Regions from separate parts of the Streptomyces sp. GbtcB7 genome, predicted to be linked through region 2. Evidence: riboswitches for the same ligand, from Rfam matches in the RefSeq annotation. Region 2 holds a riboswitch; each other region holds the start of a gene.
What was found. A riboswitch is a leader RNA that binds a small molecule or an ion and turns the genes downstream of it on or off. The one in region 2 is predicted to bind cobalamin.
Positions count from the first base shown of each region.

Region 1: it holds a riboswitch for cobalamin, as region 2 does, so the genes downstream of both, KVT44_RS02035 (prenyltransferase/squalene oxidase repeat-containing protein) here and KVT44_RS27955 (CbtB-domain containing protein) in region 2, are expected to answer to the same signal.
Region 3: it holds a riboswitch for cobalamin, as region 2 does, so the genes downstream of both, KVT44_RS35845 (cobalamin biosynthesis protein) here and KVT44_RS27955 (CbtB-domain containing protein) in region 2, are expected to answer to the same signal.

Region 1 covers NZ_JAGXJM010000001.1:452,507-458,411, forward strand. The annotation lists gene KVT44_RS02025 (CbiQ family ECF transporter T component) at 1-611, opposite strand, end outside; gene KVT44_RS02030 (SCO2322 family protein) at 627-1,280, opposite strand; gene KVT44_RS02035 (prenyltransferase/squalene oxidase repeat-containing protein) at 1,277-2,512, opposite strand; cobalamin riboswitch at 2,624-2,762, opposite strand; gene KVT44_RS02040 (phosphotransferase family protein) at 2,811-3,479, shown strand; gene KVT44_RS02045 (PP2C family protein-serine/threonine phosphatase) at 3,518-4,546, opposite strand; gene KVT44_RS02050 (hypothetical protein) at 4,806-5,905, shown strand, end outside.
Region 2 covers NZ_JAGXJM010000018.1:106,303-112,207, reverse strand. The annotation lists gene KVT44_RS27980 (SpoIIE family protein phosphatase) at 1-28, shown strand, start outside; gene KVT44_RS27975 (YafY family protein) at 92-1,105, opposite strand; gene KVT44_RS27970 (VOC family protein) at 1,202-1,600, shown strand; gene KVT44_RS27965 (hypothetical protein) at 1,662-2,564, opposite strand; gene KVT44_RS27960 (CbtA family protein) at 2,900-3,652, opposite strand; gene KVT44_RS27955 (CbtB-domain containing protein) at 3,676-3,897, opposite strand; cobalamin riboswitch at 3,932-4,080, opposite strand; gene KVT44_RS27950 (MFS transporter) at 4,202-5,512, opposite strand; gene KVT44_RS27945 (phytanoyl-CoA dioxygenase family protein) at 5,636-5,905, shown strand, end outside.
Region 3 covers NZ_JAGXJM010000026.1:117,572-123,476, reverse strand. The annotation lists gene KVT44_RS35865 (class II aldolase/adducin family protein) at 1-574, opposite strand, end outside; gene KVT44_RS35860 (lysozyme) at 771-1,523, shown strand; gene KVT44_RS35855 (inorganic phosphate transporter) at 1,736-2,980, shown strand; gene KVT44_RS35850 (hypothetical protein) at 2,993-3,217, shown strand; cobalamin riboswitch at 3,329-3,471, shown strand; gene KVT44_RS35845 (cobalamin biosynthesis protein) at 3,571-4,527, shown strand; gene KVT44_RS35840 (cobyric acid synthase) at 4,524-5,905, shown strand, end outside.

The DNA.
Region 1 (5,905 bases), on a different contig from region 2:
ACCGGGAGCCCGACGTGCAGCAGGCCGCGCAGCCCACGGTCGGGGCGGCCCCGCAGACGGCGGGCGGCGCGCAGCCGCCGGCCGTCCGCGATCAGGTTCGGCGCGAACGTGAGGGCGACGACCACCGCGACGCCCGCCTCGTACAGGGCGCCCGGGAGCGACTTCAGCAGCCGTGCCGGGTTCGCGAGGGCGTTCGCCGCGCCGACGCAGATGAGGAGCGTGGCCAGTTTCAGGCCGTCGTACAGCGCGAAGAGCAGGCCCTCGGCGGTGACCCGGCCGCCGACACGGATGCCCTGGGCCCAGTGGGGGAGGGGGAGTTCGGGGAGGGTGACGAGGAGGTGGGTGCCGGGGATGGGGGAGCCGAGGAAGACGGCGAACGCCAGCCGGATGCCGAGGACCGCGATGCCGAGTTTGACGAACGCGGTGTAGGAGCGGGCCCAGGGGGCGTCGGTCCGGCGGGCGGCCACCACGTAACCGGCCACGGCTATGAGGAGGGCGAGCAGGAGGGGGTTGGTGGTGCGGGAGGCGGCGGTTCCCAGGCCCAGGGCCCAGATCCACCAGGCTCCTGGGGGGAGGGCGTTGGAACGGTGTGCCTTCGGTGCGCGTGTCATCGTCGGTCGCCGTACTCAGGGCCGGCGGCGGCGGGTCTGCCAGACTGCCGCCCCGCCGAGGGCGGCGACCGCGACGACTCCCGCGAGCAGGCCGAGCGACGGGCCGTGCCGGGTCGGCTCGGACGTGGACTTGGCTTTGGCGGTGGTGGGGCTCGGGGTGTGCGGGGTCGTGACCTGGTCGCCGCAGCCCGTCCCCGGGTAGCCCGCGATGGCGCACAGGAGGGCGTTGGTGTCGTAGCGGAGAGGCTTGGCGACCGTCGCGAGGGCCTCGGCCGTGGTCGCGTCGGCGGGGACGCGGGCGCAGACCGTCCGCGGTGCGGGCGGCGTCTCACCGCCCGGGGCGTCCGCGGTCGTGCCGGAGTCGATGACGAGGGCCACCCGCTTGTGGCCCGCCTGGGCGGGCGTCTTCGCGCAGATGGACGCGAAGTCGGCGTGGCCGCGCGGCTTGGAGGCGTCCTGCGAGTCCGCGCTCACCGCGAATCGGAAGCCCTGTACATCGCCGTCGGACGGTCGCGCGGTCGACGGGCCCTGCGTCGCGTAATTCCACTTCCCGCCGGTCAGGTCCCAGAACGACCAGTAGCGGTAGCCGACGGCCCGGGCCTGTCCCGCGCCGCCGAGTACGAGCAGGAGCAGGGACAGGACCAGCGCGCACGTCCGACGGCGGCTCACGGCTGCTGCTTCTTGTTGCGGGCGCTGATCAGGAAGCCGATGCCGATACCCCCGACGAGACCGACGCCGATGATCCACCAGACGCTGACGCCGCTGTCGTCCTGCTTCTTCGCGGCTTCCGCGGCGGACGCGGAGGCCGTGGGCTCGGTCGGGAGGGACGCGGGCGCGGGGCCGGTGGCGTCGAGCTGCTTGACGAGGTCCTGGCCGCCGAAGTCGCGCGGGTCGAACGTCGCCGCGTCGGCGGCGAGGACGAGCTGCGCGTACGCGGCGGGTCCGGACTGCTCGGCCCACTGCGCGGAGTGGGTCTCCAGCCAGCGCATCGCGTCGGCCGCCTTGTCGCCGTGTCCGGCGGTCGCGAGCGCGACGACCGCGTCCGCCGTGTTGCCGTAGTCGGGCTGGTTCTTGGCGCCGGGCATCACCGACGTGAGGTGCTGGTCCTTGGCGAGTGCCTTGACGAGGTACGCGGCACCGTTCTGGGCCGCCCGCTCGGCGCTGTCGGCGGTCCCGCAGGAGAGGGGGTCGGCCACGGGCTTCAGGGGCGCACCGGCGAGGCCCTTGCCCAGGGCTCCGACCACGGCCGCCGCCGTCGCGTCCGCGTTGGCCGCGAGCTTGCCCTTCTTGTCCGGCTGGTAGGCGAACGCGCCCCCGTCGGCCCCGCCGCACGGGATCGACAGCTTCACGAGGGCGTCGTACGGCGACTTGCCGTCCTTGGAGACGTCCGCCGGCTTCGTGCCCACCGCCGCCAGCGCCCCGATCACCACGGACGTGGAGTTCGCGTCGCTCGCGCCGCCCGCCGTGTAGCCCCAGCCGCCGTCCTTGTTCTGCACGGACTTCAGCCATGCGACGGCCTTGCCCGTCTCGCCGCCGTGGCCGCCGAGCGCGGCGAGGGCCTGCACGGCCGCCGAGGTGCTGTTGGTGTCGACCATCGTCTTGGCGTCGCACTTCGCCGACGCGTCGGCGCGGTACGCCGCGAACGCCCCGTTCGCGCACTGCTGCCCGGCCAGCCAGTCGACGGCCTTCGCCGCGGGCTTCACACCGACGGTGTGCTGGGCGAGCAGTGCGAGGGACTGCCGCCAGACGCCGTCGTACGTGGGGTCGGAGGTGCCGTAGAGGCCGGAGGGTATCGCCGGGGCGGGCGAAGGCGAGGCGCCCTCGGCCACGGCGGCCGGCGCCAGGGCCGTGCCGATCACTACGGTGGCGGCCAGTACCGCGGCGCTGCGGCGAACAATCATGACTCTCCCTGCGGGAGCCGGGCAGCACCGGGCGCAGGCTTGGCCCCGAGCGGCTCCGGCCCCGTATCCCTCGACGGTGCCGGCCACCGACGGGCTGCCGGTGGCACGAGCCGGTCACGTCCCGGACGAGGCGATCCGGCTCACCACCGTGCGGCTTCGCGCAGGTGGTTCACGGTTGCGGGTCAGCGCCGGAATTGCACCGGCTTCTCCGCGTACGGGTGTGATGACGACCTGCTCACTGTACCGGCCCGTAGGAACCGCCTGAGGAGTGGCTGCGACGGTGGATAGGTTCGGCGGCATGCGGACGGGGAGACTGATCGGTTCGGGGCGTTCGGCGGATGTCTTCGAGGTGGAGGGGGAGCGGGGCTGGGTGGTGCGGCGGGATCGGGACGGGTGGGGGGACGCGGCGGCCGAGGCGGCGGTGATGGAGTACGTGCGGGGGCACGGGTATCCGGTGCCGGCCGTGCGGGCGGCGAGCCGGACCGAGATGGTGATGGAGCGGCTTTCGGGGCCGACCATGCTGGCGGCGTTCGAGGCGGGGGAGATCGGCGCGCGGGAGGGTGGTGGCGTGCTTGCCGGACTGCTGCGCGCGCTGCACGCCGTGCCCGGTCGGGGTTCCGGCGACGCGGGCGTCCGCGTACTGCACCTGGATCTGCACCCGGACAACGTGATGCTCACCCCGGACGGCCCGAAGGTCATCGACTGGTCCAACGCCGAGGACGGGCCGCCCGGCCTGGACTGGGGCATGTCCGCCGTGATCCTCGCGCAGGTCGCCGTCGGTGGTGAGGTCTACGCGGAGTTGGCCCGCGAGACGCTGGTCGCGATGCTCGACGGGAACGCGGACCGGGTGACGCGGCAGGGGCTTGCGGAGGCGCGGGTGCGGCGGGCCGCCAATCCGACCATGAGCGCACATGAGGTCCAACTCCTCGGGGATGCCGAGGAGTTGATCCGGGCGTTGCTTCACTGAGTGGTGTGGCGCCAGATGTCTCGCATCAACGGCATCGGTCACGGCACGGCTGCCGGAATCGTTGCCTCCGTGGGCTGGCACAGGACCAGGGCGAGATCGTCGGCGAGGGCGGTGCCGGTGTGGGCGAGCAGGCGGGCGTGCAGGACTCGCAGGGCGTCGTCGGGGAGCGGCTCGCGCAGGGCGAGCGCCGCCTCGCCGAGGAGGGGGAAGTGGGCGCCCTCCGCGTCACGGGCCTCGGTGAGGCCGTCGGTGTAGAGGAGCAGCCGGTCGCCGGGCTGGAGCCGGACGCGGTACTGGCGCGGATCGGGACCGAGGCCCAACGGCGTGGTGGGGACGAGGGGTTCGAGGAGTTCGATGCGCCGGCCGGAGCGCAGCGGGGGCGGATGGCCGCAGTTGACGAGCCGCACCTCGCCGGGCGCGAACTCGGCGAGCACCGCGGTGACGAAGTCCTCGGGGCCCAGTTCGGGGGTGAGAAGGGCGTCGAGTTCGGCGGTGAGGGTCGTCAGGTCGGGCGAGGTGTAGGCGAGTTCACGGAAGGCCGTGATGGTGTCGGCGGCCAGCCGGAGCCCCTCGACGCCGTGGCCGCGTACGTCGCCGACGAGGACCCGCAGGCCGTACGGCGTCACCGCGACGTCGTACAGGTCGCCGCCGACGGCCGATTCGTGGGAGACGCTGTGGTACCGGGTACAGACCCGGGTGCCGTCGAAGGTACGGGAGATGGGCCGCAGGATCGCCGTCTGGGTGACCCGGGCCACCTCGTGGGCCCGCGCCAGCCGGTCGCGGAGGCGGTCCCGCTGCCGGGCCGCGTACACGGTGAGCGCGCAGCCGACGAGGAGTCCGCCCCAGCGGATGCCGAAGCCGGTGCTCGGCACCGCGTCGTTGCCGACCCCCATGGCCAGGCCCAGGACGGCCGACCAACAGCACACCAGCACGGTGTGCCGGACATCGAGCCGGGCGCAGGCCAGCAGCGGGCCGATGAGCAGCAGGGTGATGAGTGGCGGTACCCGGTCGAAGAGCAGATCCGGGACGGCGATCAGCAGACAGATGACGAGCGGCGCGAGCAGCATCCGGCGTTCCCGCCGCTCCGGCCGATCCCGCTGTTCTTGATGTCCTTGGTCTTCTTGGCGTTCTCGTCGATCTCGCTGCCCCTGCTCCCTCGTGCCCATCACCCGACGATCTCCGAACGAAGACCGCCGCACCCTCACCAACAGGGAGTTGATCGCATCTCGTCGAAAGGTGCCCGGAACTGTCGAGGTGCCGACGCTCTTCTGTCCGAGTTCTCGGACCGTCGCCGGAGCCGGTCATGATCCGTCCAGACTGGTTGCTGTGTCCGACAAAACGACCGAGCCGACGCATCCGACCGGCGGCGGCCCCGGCAATCTGCCGCCCGAGACGCACGGCTTCGTCGGACGGCGGGAGGAACTCCGGTGGCTGGAGACGGAGTTGGACCCCTCGGTGGGCATACACCGGCTCCTGAGCGTCGTCGGCGTCGGCGGAGTCGGCAAGACCCGGCTCGCCCTGCGCGCCCTGGGCCGGGCCCAGGAGGCCTACCCCGACGGCGTCTGGCTGGTGGAACTCTCCCCCCTGCACACCGCGGGCCTGGTCGGCCTCGCCGTCGTGGAGGCGCTGCGGCTCACCGACCAGTCCACCGGCCCCGTCACCGAGGTGGTCGCCGCATGGGCCGACGGCAAACGGCTGTTGCTGGTGCTCGACTCCTGCGAACACGTCCTCGCGGACTGCGCCGCACTCGTCGAGACCCTGCTGCCCGCCCTCCCCGGCCTGCGTGTCCTCGTCACCAGCCGCGAACCGCTCGGACTGCCCGGCGAACTCGTACTGCCCCTGGACCTGCTGCCGGTCGCCGACGACGCGGTCACCCTGTTCGCCGACCGCGCCGCCCTCACCGGGTTCACCCTCGACGACACCAACCGCCCCACCGTGGAGGCCGTCTGCCGCCGCCTCGACGGCATCCCGCTCGCCCTCGAACTCGCCGCCGCCCGCCTCTGCGAACTCTCCCTGGCCCAGCTCCACGGCCGGCTCGGCGAACGCCTGCCGTCCCGGCTCGACCTGCTCAGCGCCCCGCGCGACGGTGCCCGACCGTCACGCCACCAGACACTGCGGACGGCGATCGGCTGGAGCCACGAGCTGTGCGCACCGCTGGAGCGGCTGCTGTGGGCCCGGCTCTCGGTGTTCGCGGGCGGCTTCTGCGTGGGCGCCGCCGAGGAGATCTGCGCGGGCGGCCCGCTGCCCGCCGGACGGATCGCCGCACTGCTCGCCCGGCTCGTCGAGCAGTCCGTCGTGCAGCGCCACCGCACCGACCCGGCCCGCTTCCGACTCCTCGACACCGTCCGGGAGTTCGGCGCCGACTGGCTGCGCGCCCTCGGCGAGGAACACGCCGTACGGCTGCGTCACCGCGACCACTTCCGGCG
Region 2 (5,905 bases):
CTGGGCCGAACAGCCACTGCCCGCCTGACACCGGCACGACCCCGCGCCGCCACCGGCGCCGACCGTGGCGGTGGTGACGGTGGTGGCGGGCTCACGGCACCGGTCGTACGTCGGGCGGGCGCCGCCGGGCGGAGTTCACGAGCCGGTCGGCGAGCGCGACGACGAGATCGCGGAGCTCGTCGGGTCGCTCGATCACGAAGGGCAGATCGAGCGACGCGAGCACCGGAGGCAACCAGTCGAGCCGTTCCGCACGCAACCGGACACGCGACCAGAGTTCGGAATCACCGTCCGCCCGGCGCGCTGCCCGCGGCTCCTCGACGATCGCGACGCTCGCCGGAAGCCGGACACGGATCTGCTCGACGGTCCCCCGGATCCACAGGATCACTTCGTGCCGGTACGGAGCCTCGGCGAACCCCGACACAACGCGCCGCGCCGGATCGAGTCCCGCGGGCGGCTCGAAGGAGCCGGGCAGGGACCTCGCGTCCGCGATGCGGTCGAGCCGGAACGTGCGGTCCTCACCGCTCTCGGGCTCCGCACCGGTTACGTACCACCGGCCCGAGTGGACGACGAGCCCGTACGGGTGCACCGTGCGGGCGCTGTGCCGGCCGTCTCCGGCGGTGTACCGGATCGAGATCGGCCGGCGATGGCGGATCGCGTCGGCGATCGAGAGCAGGACCGCGCTCTGCGGTGCGGCTGTCTCGTCGGGCGGAGCGGTGAAGGCGAGGGAGTCGAGCACGGCGTCGAGCCTTTGGGCGAGGCGCTTGGGCAGGACCCGCCGGATCTTGGCCGTGGCCGTCTCATGGGCGGTGCCCGTGGTCGTCGGCAGCCCGGCTCGGCGACCGGCGATCAGGCCGAGCAGCACGGCCAGCGCTTCGTCGTCGCCGAGCATGAGCGGAGGCATGCGCCGGCCGGGAGCGAGCCGGTACCCGCCGTAGCGGCCGCGCACCGATTCGACGGGCACGTCGAGGTCGACCAGGTGGTCCACGTACCGGCGCACGGTGCGTTCGTCGACGTCGAGTCGCTCGGCGAGTTCGGCGGCTGTCCTGATGCCGCCCGACTGCAGGAGCTCCAGCAGGGTGAGGACGCGAGCTGTGGGCCTGGGCACGCTCAGAAGTATCCCCGCAATACCGGGCGGAATGTGTCCGCTATCCCTCCTAGCCTCCGTGAGTACGCATCCCACCGAACTCACCGGGAGATCATCGTGAACCTCGTCTCGATCCGCGTCATCACGGGCGATGTCGCACGCCTCGTCGACTTCTACGAGCGCGCGACCGGCACCCGGGCGAACTGGTCCCACCAGGACTTCGCCGAACTCAGGACGGCGTCAGCCACTCTCGCGATCGCCGGCATCCGCACCGTGCCGCTGTTCGCGCCTGACGCCGCCCGTCCGTCCGACAACCGGTCCGTGATCATCGAGTTCCTCGTCGACGACGTGGACGGCGTGTACGAGAACCTGACCAGCTTCGTGGAGGACTTCGTCAACAAGCCCACCACCATGCCTTGGGGCAACCGTTCACTGCTGTTCCGCGACCCCGACGGCAACCTCGTCAACTTCTTCACCCCGGTCAGCCCCGACGCCGTCAAGAAGTTCGCTTCCTGACGGCGCCGAGGCGGGGCTGTCAGGTTGGGCTATGCCACGAAGGTGACCCCTCGCGCCGTGGTCATGAGCGGCGTGCGCGGCGGGACGCGTACACCGCCCCGGCACCGAGGGCGACCACCAGGGCCGCGCCGCCCGCGAGGGTGCCGACCGGTGCGCTCGCACCCGTCTCCGCCAGCGGCGGCCCGCTGTCGCTGGGCGACGGCTCGGGGGTGGCGGGCGGCGTCGACGCCAGCGGGGGCACGTCCGGCGTGGTGGGAGGCGTGGTGGAGGGCTTGGGGCTGGTCGGAGGCGGGGTCGTCTCCTCGGCGGGAGGCTGTCCGCCCGCGGGAGTCGTGGGCGTGACCGGGGTGGCGGGAGTGGTCGGGGTCGGCTCCGACGGCGTCGGGGTGGGCGAGTCCGACGGGCCGGGGGTGCACGGCTGTTCGCCCCCGTTCCACGCCGCTATGAGGTGGTAGGGGGTGACGACGTTGTCGGGCTCGTAGGGCACGGGGCCGTGCCCCTCCCCCGTCTTCCCGTCGTAGGTGATGTCATCGCCGTACAGGTCGATCTGGCCGTAGCAGTCCGGCGTCTTCACGGTGAGTTTCTGCCAGGTCCGCTTCGCGTCGTCCGTACCGGCGACGTCGTCGGCGGTGAGGTAGACCGTGGCCTTGTCGACCAGGCTCTGGTGTCCGGAGACGTACCAGTTCGGCCCCTCGGTGGTGTATTCGGCGAGGGACACGGGGTACTTGCAGCCCTCCCCGACCGTCTGGCCCGGAGCCAGCCGGACCTGGACGCTCCCGGGAACGGTGTCCCAGAGATGGAACCCGCCCTGCGAGGTCCAGTCGGCGCCCACGACGTTTCCGTCGGCGCCGACGATGCGGTACTGGACCGTGGCGGACTCGCACGCCCCGGTGGTCGTGGCACTGGCCACCCCCGCACCGAGCAGGGGCACGGCGGTGGTGGCGAATGCGGTTGCGGCGAGCACAGCCAGAGTTCTGGAGTGTTGCGAACGCGACAAGATGAGCCTCTGTGAAATCGAGAGTGTGGGAGGTGATGGCGCGCGAGTGACCGAAGCGGACGGCAGAACTGGATGACCCGACGCAGGAACCGGCGGCAGGCATGCCACCCAAGCCACTCGTGTCGCTTCGCTCACTTCAGACGCGGCGAAGCGAGCTGGATTCTTCCAACTTTTAACAACTCCCGTCAATCCTTCACGGGTTGGCCACTTCCTCCACGGAACACACCCCGGCGGTAGGGGACTTACGACACGAGAAGGCCCCCGGATGGTTCCGGGGGCCCTCACTCGTGTGGCGGTTCGTGTCAGCTGGGGACGGCGACCCGTCCGCTCGCGGCGGCCGTCACCGGCTTGGGATTCAGCAACCGCTCGGCCAACTCGCCGAAGACCAGGCCGAATCCGCCCCACAGGACGGTCTGGATGGCCAGTGCGGAAAGACGGAACCGCCACAGCAGGGTGGCCGGGAAGTCCTTCGGCACCTCGTTGATGACCGGCAGGAACGCGTACGCCAGACCGATCACGACGGCGAAGGCGGCCACCGCGCCAACGGTGGCGTACCAGGTGCCGATCCTGGGTGCCAGACGCTTGCCCAGGATGGTGGCGGCGATCGCGAGGAGCACGCTGAGCACCATCATCAGGAAGTACAGGGTGGTCCGCTTGCCGATGGTGTCGGCGTTGCCGACCGACGGCGGGTTGGCCGGGTACTTCAGGAACGGCACCACGTACACGGCCAGCAACGCGCAGCCGGACAGCAGCAGTGCGGTCGCCCGCGGGCTGAAGCGGCCGACGCGGCCGAGCGCGAAGGAGAAGGCGAGCGCGGCGATGCCGCCGAAGGCGACGCCGTAGACCAGGACGCCGGTGGCGAGACCGGCGGTGGACTGCAGAGAGCGGGAGACGATCTCCATCTCGTGCTCGTGGGAGTGGGCCTCCTCGAAGCTGATCGCGCTGTCGACGTTCGGCTCACCGAGGAAGTAGGCGGCAACCAGGGCGAGCAGGCCGGCACCGAGGCCGGCCAGCATGCCCCGCACGAGCAGATTTCTTACCGTTGCGGAGTTCATGGCAGTGCTGGGGTTCCCCTCGGTCAGTGGCAGGGGAAGCCCAGAAGGTGGCGGGCGTCGTGGACCCACTCGTGGACGTCCGAGCCGGAGACGACGGAGGTGGCGCCCTGTTCGGCACCGACGAAGTACAGCAGGACGAGCATCAGGATGCCGAAGAAGACCGCCCACGGAGCTATCGCCTTGAGCGGCAGCTTGGCGGGGACGACGGGGGTGGTGGTTGTCGGCTGGGCGACGGTCTGCGCCATGGCAGGGCCTCCTCGGGAGTTCGCGTCCCATCTCGGTGGTGCACTGGACGACGGCTACGGGTCTGACTCACGCGAGGCCCCAGCGTGCTGGAGCCTCTCGTTCACAGTGGCGCGACCGTGCCGGTTTCCCACCGGCTTCCGTCTTGCCGTCATCGATATCGCACCGACCGTACCGCGTGTCGGGTGCGGGGCCAAGACCGCCCCACCTGGCGTGATCTTCCTCTCGCACCAGGTGGCCGGTCCCCGGTGAACAGCGGGTCAGCAGTGGCGGAACCCAGCTGAGTTCGGAGCCCCGGCCTCGCTCTCAGACCGAGGGGGACCGGTCCGCGTCCTGGGACTCGGGCGTGTCCGTCGTACGACCGAGCTTCTGTGCCTCCTCCAGCGTGCGAGCCCCGCGGAGGGGGGAGAACGTGAGCCAGAAGGAGACGACGAGGTAGGAGACCCCGACGGCCCACAGGGCCCTGCCGGGTGACAGGACGTCGGCCAGGGCACCGCCGACGACGGCTCCCAGAGGCAGCGTCCCCAGGGCGACAAGGCGATAGCTCGCGGTCACCGCGCCGATCTGGTGCTCCGGCGGAATGGCCTGCCGCAGGCTGACGGCGAACACGTTGAACAGGGCGACACCGAAGCCGTTCACCATCATGGCGACCGACGCGAGCACGGCGACGTACCCGCCGACCTGGCTGACGGCGGGTACGAGCAGCAGACCCACCGCGGCCAGTACCGCACCCAGCGCCAGCACACCGCCGACGGCCCAGCGTCGGGTGAGCCGGGTGGCGCAGAGCGAACCGATCAGGGCCCCCACACTGCCGATGCCGGTGATCACGCCCACGGTGGTGCCGCTCATGTCGAGGTCACGGACGGCGAACACCAGGAAGACGGTCAGAAAGGCCTTCTCGTGCAGGTTCGACAGGCCCGCCTGAACGCACAGGTCCCGGATCGGGCGCAGGGACCACGTGTAGCGCAGCCCGGAGCCGATCGCCCTCAGCGCCGACTCACGAGGCTGTTCGGGGGCCTTGACGCCCCGCAGCAGCAGACCGCTCACGGCGGCACCGGCGGAGCACGCGGCGGCCACCGTCAGGGTCGGCGACACCCCCAACTGGCCGACGAGGAAGCCGGCCGCGGCCGGACCGGCGAGGGTGCTGACCGAATACGTCGCCTGGTGCAGGCCGTTGGCCGCGGCGATGGAGTTCAGCGGCAGGAGCCTGGGCAGCGTGGACTGGTAGGCGACTTCGTAGAAGACGGTGGCGACACCGATCACGGCGGCGGCGACGACAAGTTGGCCGAAGTTCAGCCCGTCGGCCGCCTGGAACGCGGCGAGCACCGCAAGCGCCGCGCCATGGGCGACACTCGCGGTGACGAGGGTGCGCCGCGGCGGATACCGGTCGACCATGACACCGGCGATCAGCGAGAGCACCACGACGGGGACGAACTGCACCGCCGAGACGAGTCCCACGCCCGTGCCGTCGGCATGGAGGTAGGTGACCGCGATCAAGGGTAGGAGAAAACTGGTCAGCTGTCCGCCGAAATGCGCCGAGGTTTCTCCGAGCCAGATGTTGCGGAAGTCTTTGTTGTCCGCGATCAGGATTCGAATATCCTTGTCGAATATGGCCACCGCAACCCCCGGTCAAGTCTTCATGAAAAAAATCACGGCAACGCTAGCATGGCGCACCATGGTCCGCTAGCGTGCGGGTGGATGTCGTTGTTGCACCCCATTCACGGTAACAGGAGTCGCGGAATGTACGACCATTCAGGACTTATCGCCGAGGAAGTCGAACTGCTCCCGTCCGAGGAAGATGTCCGGCTTTATTCGGAGCGTGGCTGGTATTTGTCCGAGAAGCTGCTCACCGACGCCGAAGTGGACGCCCTGACCGACGCGAGCGAGCGCTACTACGCTGGTCAGCACGATCGGGAACTTCCGACACGGCCGGACCGACTGGCCGACTGGACCCCCGCCGACGGAGATGTCCAACGCAACAACGACTACATCCACTACCAGGACGAAACG
Region 3 (5,905 bases), on a different contig from region 2:
GGTCGAACGCCTGGGACAGCGAGGCTCCGTAGGCGATGGTGCCGTGGTTCTGGAGGAGGCAGGCCGTGCGGCCGGTGAGGGCCTGGAGCATGTTCTCGGCCAACTCCGGGGTGCCGTAGGTCGCATAGGGGGCAACTCGGACCGGTCCGCCGAGGGCGCCCGCCATGTAGTGGATCAGGGGGAGTTCGGGGACGAGGGTCGAGACGGCCGTCGCGTGCGCGGCGTGGGTGTGGACGACGGCCCGCGCGTCGGTGGCGCGGTGGATCGCGAGGTGCATCGGCAGTTCGCTCGTCGGAACGAGCGAACCGAGGACCTGCCGGCCCTCGAGGTCCACACCGACGGCGTCTTCGGGCCTCAGCCGGTCGTAGGGCACTCCGGTCGGTGTGACCAGGACCGTGTCGCCGACCCGGACGGAGACGTTGCCCGACGTACCGACGACAAGACCGTCGGCCACCGTCCGGCGGGCCGTCGCGACGAGCTCGCCCCATGCGGCCGCCACCTCCCGCTCGCGCGCGCCCGGCGCGCTCTCCCCCACGTCCCGCACTTCCCGTGCGTCCCGCCGCTGCTCAGCCATGTGGCGATCCTGCCAGGCAGGGACGTCAACCCACGGTCGGTGAGGGCACTTTAGGGCGGAAGACAAGCGTCCGTAAGGGCACATAACGGCACATATCACCCTTCTGGGGTGATTGGCTGGCGATCGACGGGCTTTCAACGATCTTCCAATAGCCTCTGGAGGATTTGTCACGCACGTCGCCATTCCGGGGGGAAATATGGCTCGTGACCACAAACCACTTCTTCGCCGTGCCCGCGTCCTTGCGGCGGCGGCCGCCGTGGCGGCGCTCACCGCCGCGGGGACCGTCCTCACCGGGGCCCCGGTCGCCGCGGCGGCCAAACCCAAGGGCCACGACGTCTCCTCGCACCAGAAGAACGTCGACTGGCAGAGCGCGAAAGCGAAGGGCGCCCGGTTCGTCTATGTGAAGGCGACCGAGTCCCACACGTACCGCAATCCGTACTTCGGCCGGCAGTACGACGGAGCGCGCGACGCGGGGATCCTGCGCGGCGCCTACCACTTCGCGGTGCCGGACAAGTCGTCCGGCACCACCCAGGCCGCGTACTTCGTGCGCAACGGCGGCGCCTGGCGCGCGGACGGCTGGACGCTGCCGCCCGCGCTCGACATGGAGTACAACCCGTACGACAAGAAGCACAAGTGCTACGGCCTGAGCAAGGCCGGGATCGTGAGGTGGATCCAGGCGTTCAGCGACGAACTCGAACGGGAGACCGGCCGCCGTCCCGTCATCTACACGACCACCCACTGGTGGAACACCTGCACCGGCGGCAGCGGCGCCTTCGCCGCGAACCACGCCCTCTGGCTCGCCCGCTACGACTCGGCGGACACGGGCGCGTTGCCGGCCGGCTGGTCGACGTGGACGTTCTGGCAGTACGACAACAGCGGCACGCTCCCGGGTGACCAGAATCTCTTCAACGGATCCATGACCCGGCTCAAGCAGTTCGCCGCGGGCTAGAAGCCCTCGAACACCCCCAGGCGGAACCCGATATTCCGCCTCCGTTCGAACATCTGGTAAACCGTCGGGCCGCCCCTCCCGCACACTGGTCATCACGAGCGGAGGGGCGGTCCACCGTTTGATACACCCCAGCGCCCGCCCCAGTTCACCTTCCGTTCACTCAGGTTGCCTACGGTCCACCTGCCACTGACGTCAAACAGAAGCCTGGGTAAATGGAACACATCACGCTCCTCCTCGGAATCGTGATCGTCACCGCTCTCGTGTTCGATTTCACGAACGGTTTCCACGACACTGCCAACGCGATGGCGACCACCATCTCGACCGGCGCTCTGAAGCCCAAGACGGCGGTGGCCATGTCCGCCGTGCTGAACCTCGTCGGCGCGTTCCTCTCCGTGGAGGTCGCCAAGACGATCTCCGGCGGGATCATCAACGAAGAGGGCATACGCGTCCAAGTGATCTTCGCGGCGCTCGTCGGCGCCATCCTCTGGAATCTGCTGACCTGGCTTCTGGGTCTGCCCTCCAGTTCCTCCCACGCACTGTTCGGCGGCCTGATCGGCGCCGCGGTCATGTCGGCCGGCTGGTCGTCGGTGAACGGCTCGACCGTCGTCACCAAGGTGCTGATCCCCGCGGTCGCCGCGCCCATCGTGGCCGGACTCGCCGCGATGCTGGCCACCCGGCTGACGTACCGGATCGGCAACCGCGCCGACGAGAAGGCGACCGCCAAGGGCTACCGCGCCGGCCAGATCGCCTCCGCCGGCCTGGTCTCCCTGGCGCACGGCACGAACGACGCCCAGAAGACGATGGGCATCATCACTCTCGCCCTGGTCACCGGCGGCGTCATCGCCCCGGGCTCGAACCCCCCGCTGTGGGTCATCGTCTCGGCCGGTACGGCCATCGCGCTCGGCACGTACCTGGGCGGCTGGCGCATCATCCGCACCATGGGCAAGGGCCTCACGGACCTCGCGCCGCCGCAGGGCTTCGCCGCCCAGACCAGCGCCGCGACGGCCATCCTGGCCTCCTCGCACATCGGCTTCTCCCTCTCCACCACCCAGGTGTGCTCCGGCGCCGTGATGGGCTCGGGCATCGGCCGCAAGGGCGGCGTGGTCCGCTGGTCGACCGCGACGCGGATGTTCGTCGCCTGGGGCCTGACCCTGCCGGCCGCCGGTCTGGCCGGCGCCTCCGCCGAGTTCCTGACCAAGCAGGGCACCTGGGGCATCGTCCTCACCGGCGCGCTGCTCGTCGCCGGCGCCGGCACCATCTGGAAGCTCTCCCGCCGTCAGCCGGTCACCGTCGACAACGTCAACGACGTCGACGCCGAACCCGCGGGCGTCGTCACCGCAGCGATCGCCGCCGTCACCCCGCCGCCCGCGGGCCCCGTCACCGGCGACCTGTCCGGCGACCTGAAGACCACCATCCCGTCCCCGGACGCGGAGCCCACCCGCCCGGCCACGGTGTAAGGACAGAACAGCATGCACATCGACTGGGCAGCCCTCGGCTCCGTCTTCGGAGTCAGCCTCGTGACCACCGTCGGCCTCGTCGGCCTCTTCACCCTCGGCATCGTCGGCCTCTCCAAGCGCGAGTCCGCGTCCGCCCAGGGCGGCTCCGCGACCCTCGCGGTCACCGGCGCGTACGTCTGCTTCGCGGCGTGCGCCGCGGCGGTGGCGTACGGCATCTTCCTGATCGTCGGCAAGTAACCCAAAACGGGCACCACTTCGCGTGGGGTGCGGGACGGATCACCGTCCCGCACCCCACCTGTATGTGGGCCTTCGCACACTCTCCCCGCGCAGGTCAACAGCAAGTTGACGGGTCTTCCAACCCGTGGTGGACTGCCGGAGCCAAGTACGGCGACAGAAGAGGAAGCCGGTGTGAATCCGGCGCGGTCCCGCCACTGTGACCGGGGAAGGAACTCCCCGGGAGCCAGGAACTCTCCCCGCCGGTCTCGTCGAACCAGGGCGCGGACACCCTGAGTGAGGACATAACGCCATGCGCGGCTGCCCAAGTGCCCTGCGAGCGACGGTTCCACCCGACCTGACGGTCGGCTGACCCCGTGCGTGCCGATCGCGTCTTCGCGTACGGCGCCGCCGCCGGACTCCTCGGTGACCTGTTGCTCGGCGATCCCCGCCGGGGGCATCCGGTCGCCGTGTTCGGGCGGAGCGCGGCAGCCGTGGAGCGGGTGCTGTGGCGGGACCACCGCGGGTGGGGCGCGCTGCACACCGCCGTGTGTGTGGGAGGTGCCGCCGGACTCGCCGCCGTCGCTTCCCGTGCCGTACGCCCCTCACGTGCCGCGTCCCTCGCGCTGACGGCCGCCGCCACCTGGGCCGTCGTCGGGGGCACCACGCTCGGGCGGGAGGCCCGGGCGATCGGTGACGCCCTCGCGGACGGGGAGATCGAGACGGCCCGGGAGCGGCTGCCGCATCTGTGCGGGCGCGATCCCCAGGCCCTCGGCGCCGACGGCATCGCGCGCGCCGTCGTCGAGTCCGTCGCCGAGAACACCTCCGACGCCGTGGTGGGCGCCCTGGTGTGGGGTGCCGTGGCCGGAGTCCCGGGGCTCGTGGGCTTTCGGGCCGTCAACACCCTTGACGCCATGGTCGGTCACAGGTCGCCCAGGTACCGGCGGTACGGGTGGGCCTCGGCTCGGCTCGACGACGTCGCCGGGTGGCCGGGGGCTCGTCTCACGGCCGTGCTCGCCGCCCTCGCGGGTGACAGTCCCCGAGGGGCCGTACAAGCCTGGCGCGCCGACGCCGTCAAGCATCCGAGTCCCAACGCCGGGCCCGTGGAGGCCTCGTTCGCGGGGGCGCTCGGGGTGCGCCTGGGCGGCACCCTCTCCTACGGCGGGCGCGTCGAGCACCGGCCCGAACTCAACGGCGCCGGGCGCGCCGTGCACGTCGACGACATCGAGCGGGCCGTACGCCTGTCACGGCGTGTCGGCTGGCTCGCCCTCGGCGTGAGCGCCGGCGGGCGGCTGCTCGTACAGAGGCTTCTCAGGAAGGGGCGTACGTCATGAGCGGCGGGCTGCTCGTCGCCGGAACCACCTCCGACGCGGGCAAGAGCGTCGTGACCGCCGGGATCTGCCGGTGGCTGGTGCGCCACGGCGTCAAGGTCGCGCCCTTCAAGGCGCAGAACATGTCCCTGAACTCGTTCGTGACGCGCGAGGGCGCCGAGATCGGGCGCGCGCAGGCCATGCAGGCGCAGGCCGCCCGGGTGGAGCCGACCGCGCTCATGAACCCCGTGCTGCTCAAGCCGGGCAGCGACCGGAGCAGTCAGGTCGTCCTCATGGGCAGGCCCGTGGGCGAGATGACCGCGCGCGGGTTCTTCGGGGGGTCTGGGGGGTCGTCCCCCGGGGAAAGGCTGCACGGGGGGCGGCAGGAAGCCCTCCTCACCACCGTGCTGGACTGTCTCGCCGAGTTGCGGGGCACGTATGACGCGGTGATCTGTGAGGGGGCCGGCAGTCCTGCCGAGATCAATCTGCGGCGGACCGACATCGTGAACATGGGGATCGCGCGCAATGCGCGGCTGCCCGTGCTCGTCGTCGGCGACATCGACCGCGGGGGTGTGTTCGCCTCGTTCTTCGGGACGGTCGCGCTGCTGTCGCGGGAGGACCAGGAGTTCGTCGCCGGGTTCCTCGTCAACAAGTTCAGGGGGGACGTCTCCCTGCTGGAGCCGGGGCTCGACATGCTCCACGGCCTCACCGGGCGGCGTACGTACGGCGTCCTGCCGTTCCGGCACGGCCTCGGCATCGACGAGGAGGACGGGCTGCGGGTGTCGTTGCGGGGAGCGGTCCGGGAGTCCCAGGTGACCTCCCCCGTCGGCGAGGACGTACTGCGCGTCGCCGTCTGCGCGATCCCGCTGATGTCCAACTTCACGGACGTGGACGCGCTGGCCGCCGAGCCGGGCGTCGTCGTGCGGTTCGTGGACCGGGCCGAGGAGCTGGCCGACGCCGACCTCGTCGTCGTCCCCGGGACCCGGGGGACGGTGAAGGCGCTGGAGTGGCTGCGCGAGCGCGGACTCGCGGACGCCATCCTGCGCAGAGCCGCCGAGGGGCGGCCCGTGCTGGGCATCTGCGGCGGTTTCCAGGTCCTCGGCGAGCACATCGAGGACGAGGTCGAGTCGCGCGCCGGCCAGGTCGACGGGCTCGGACTCCTGCCGGTCCGTGTGCGGTTCGCACGCGAGAAGACCCTGACCCGGCCCGTCGGGGAGGCGCTCGGCGAGCACGTCGAGGGCTACGAGATCCATCACGGCGTCGCCGATGTGACGGGCGGTGAACCGTTCCTGGACGGCTGCCGGGTCGGCGCCGTCTGGGGCACGCACTGGCACGGCTCGCTGGAGTCGGACGGCTTCCGGCGCGCCTTCCTGCGCGAGGTGGCGGCCGCCGCGGGCCGTCG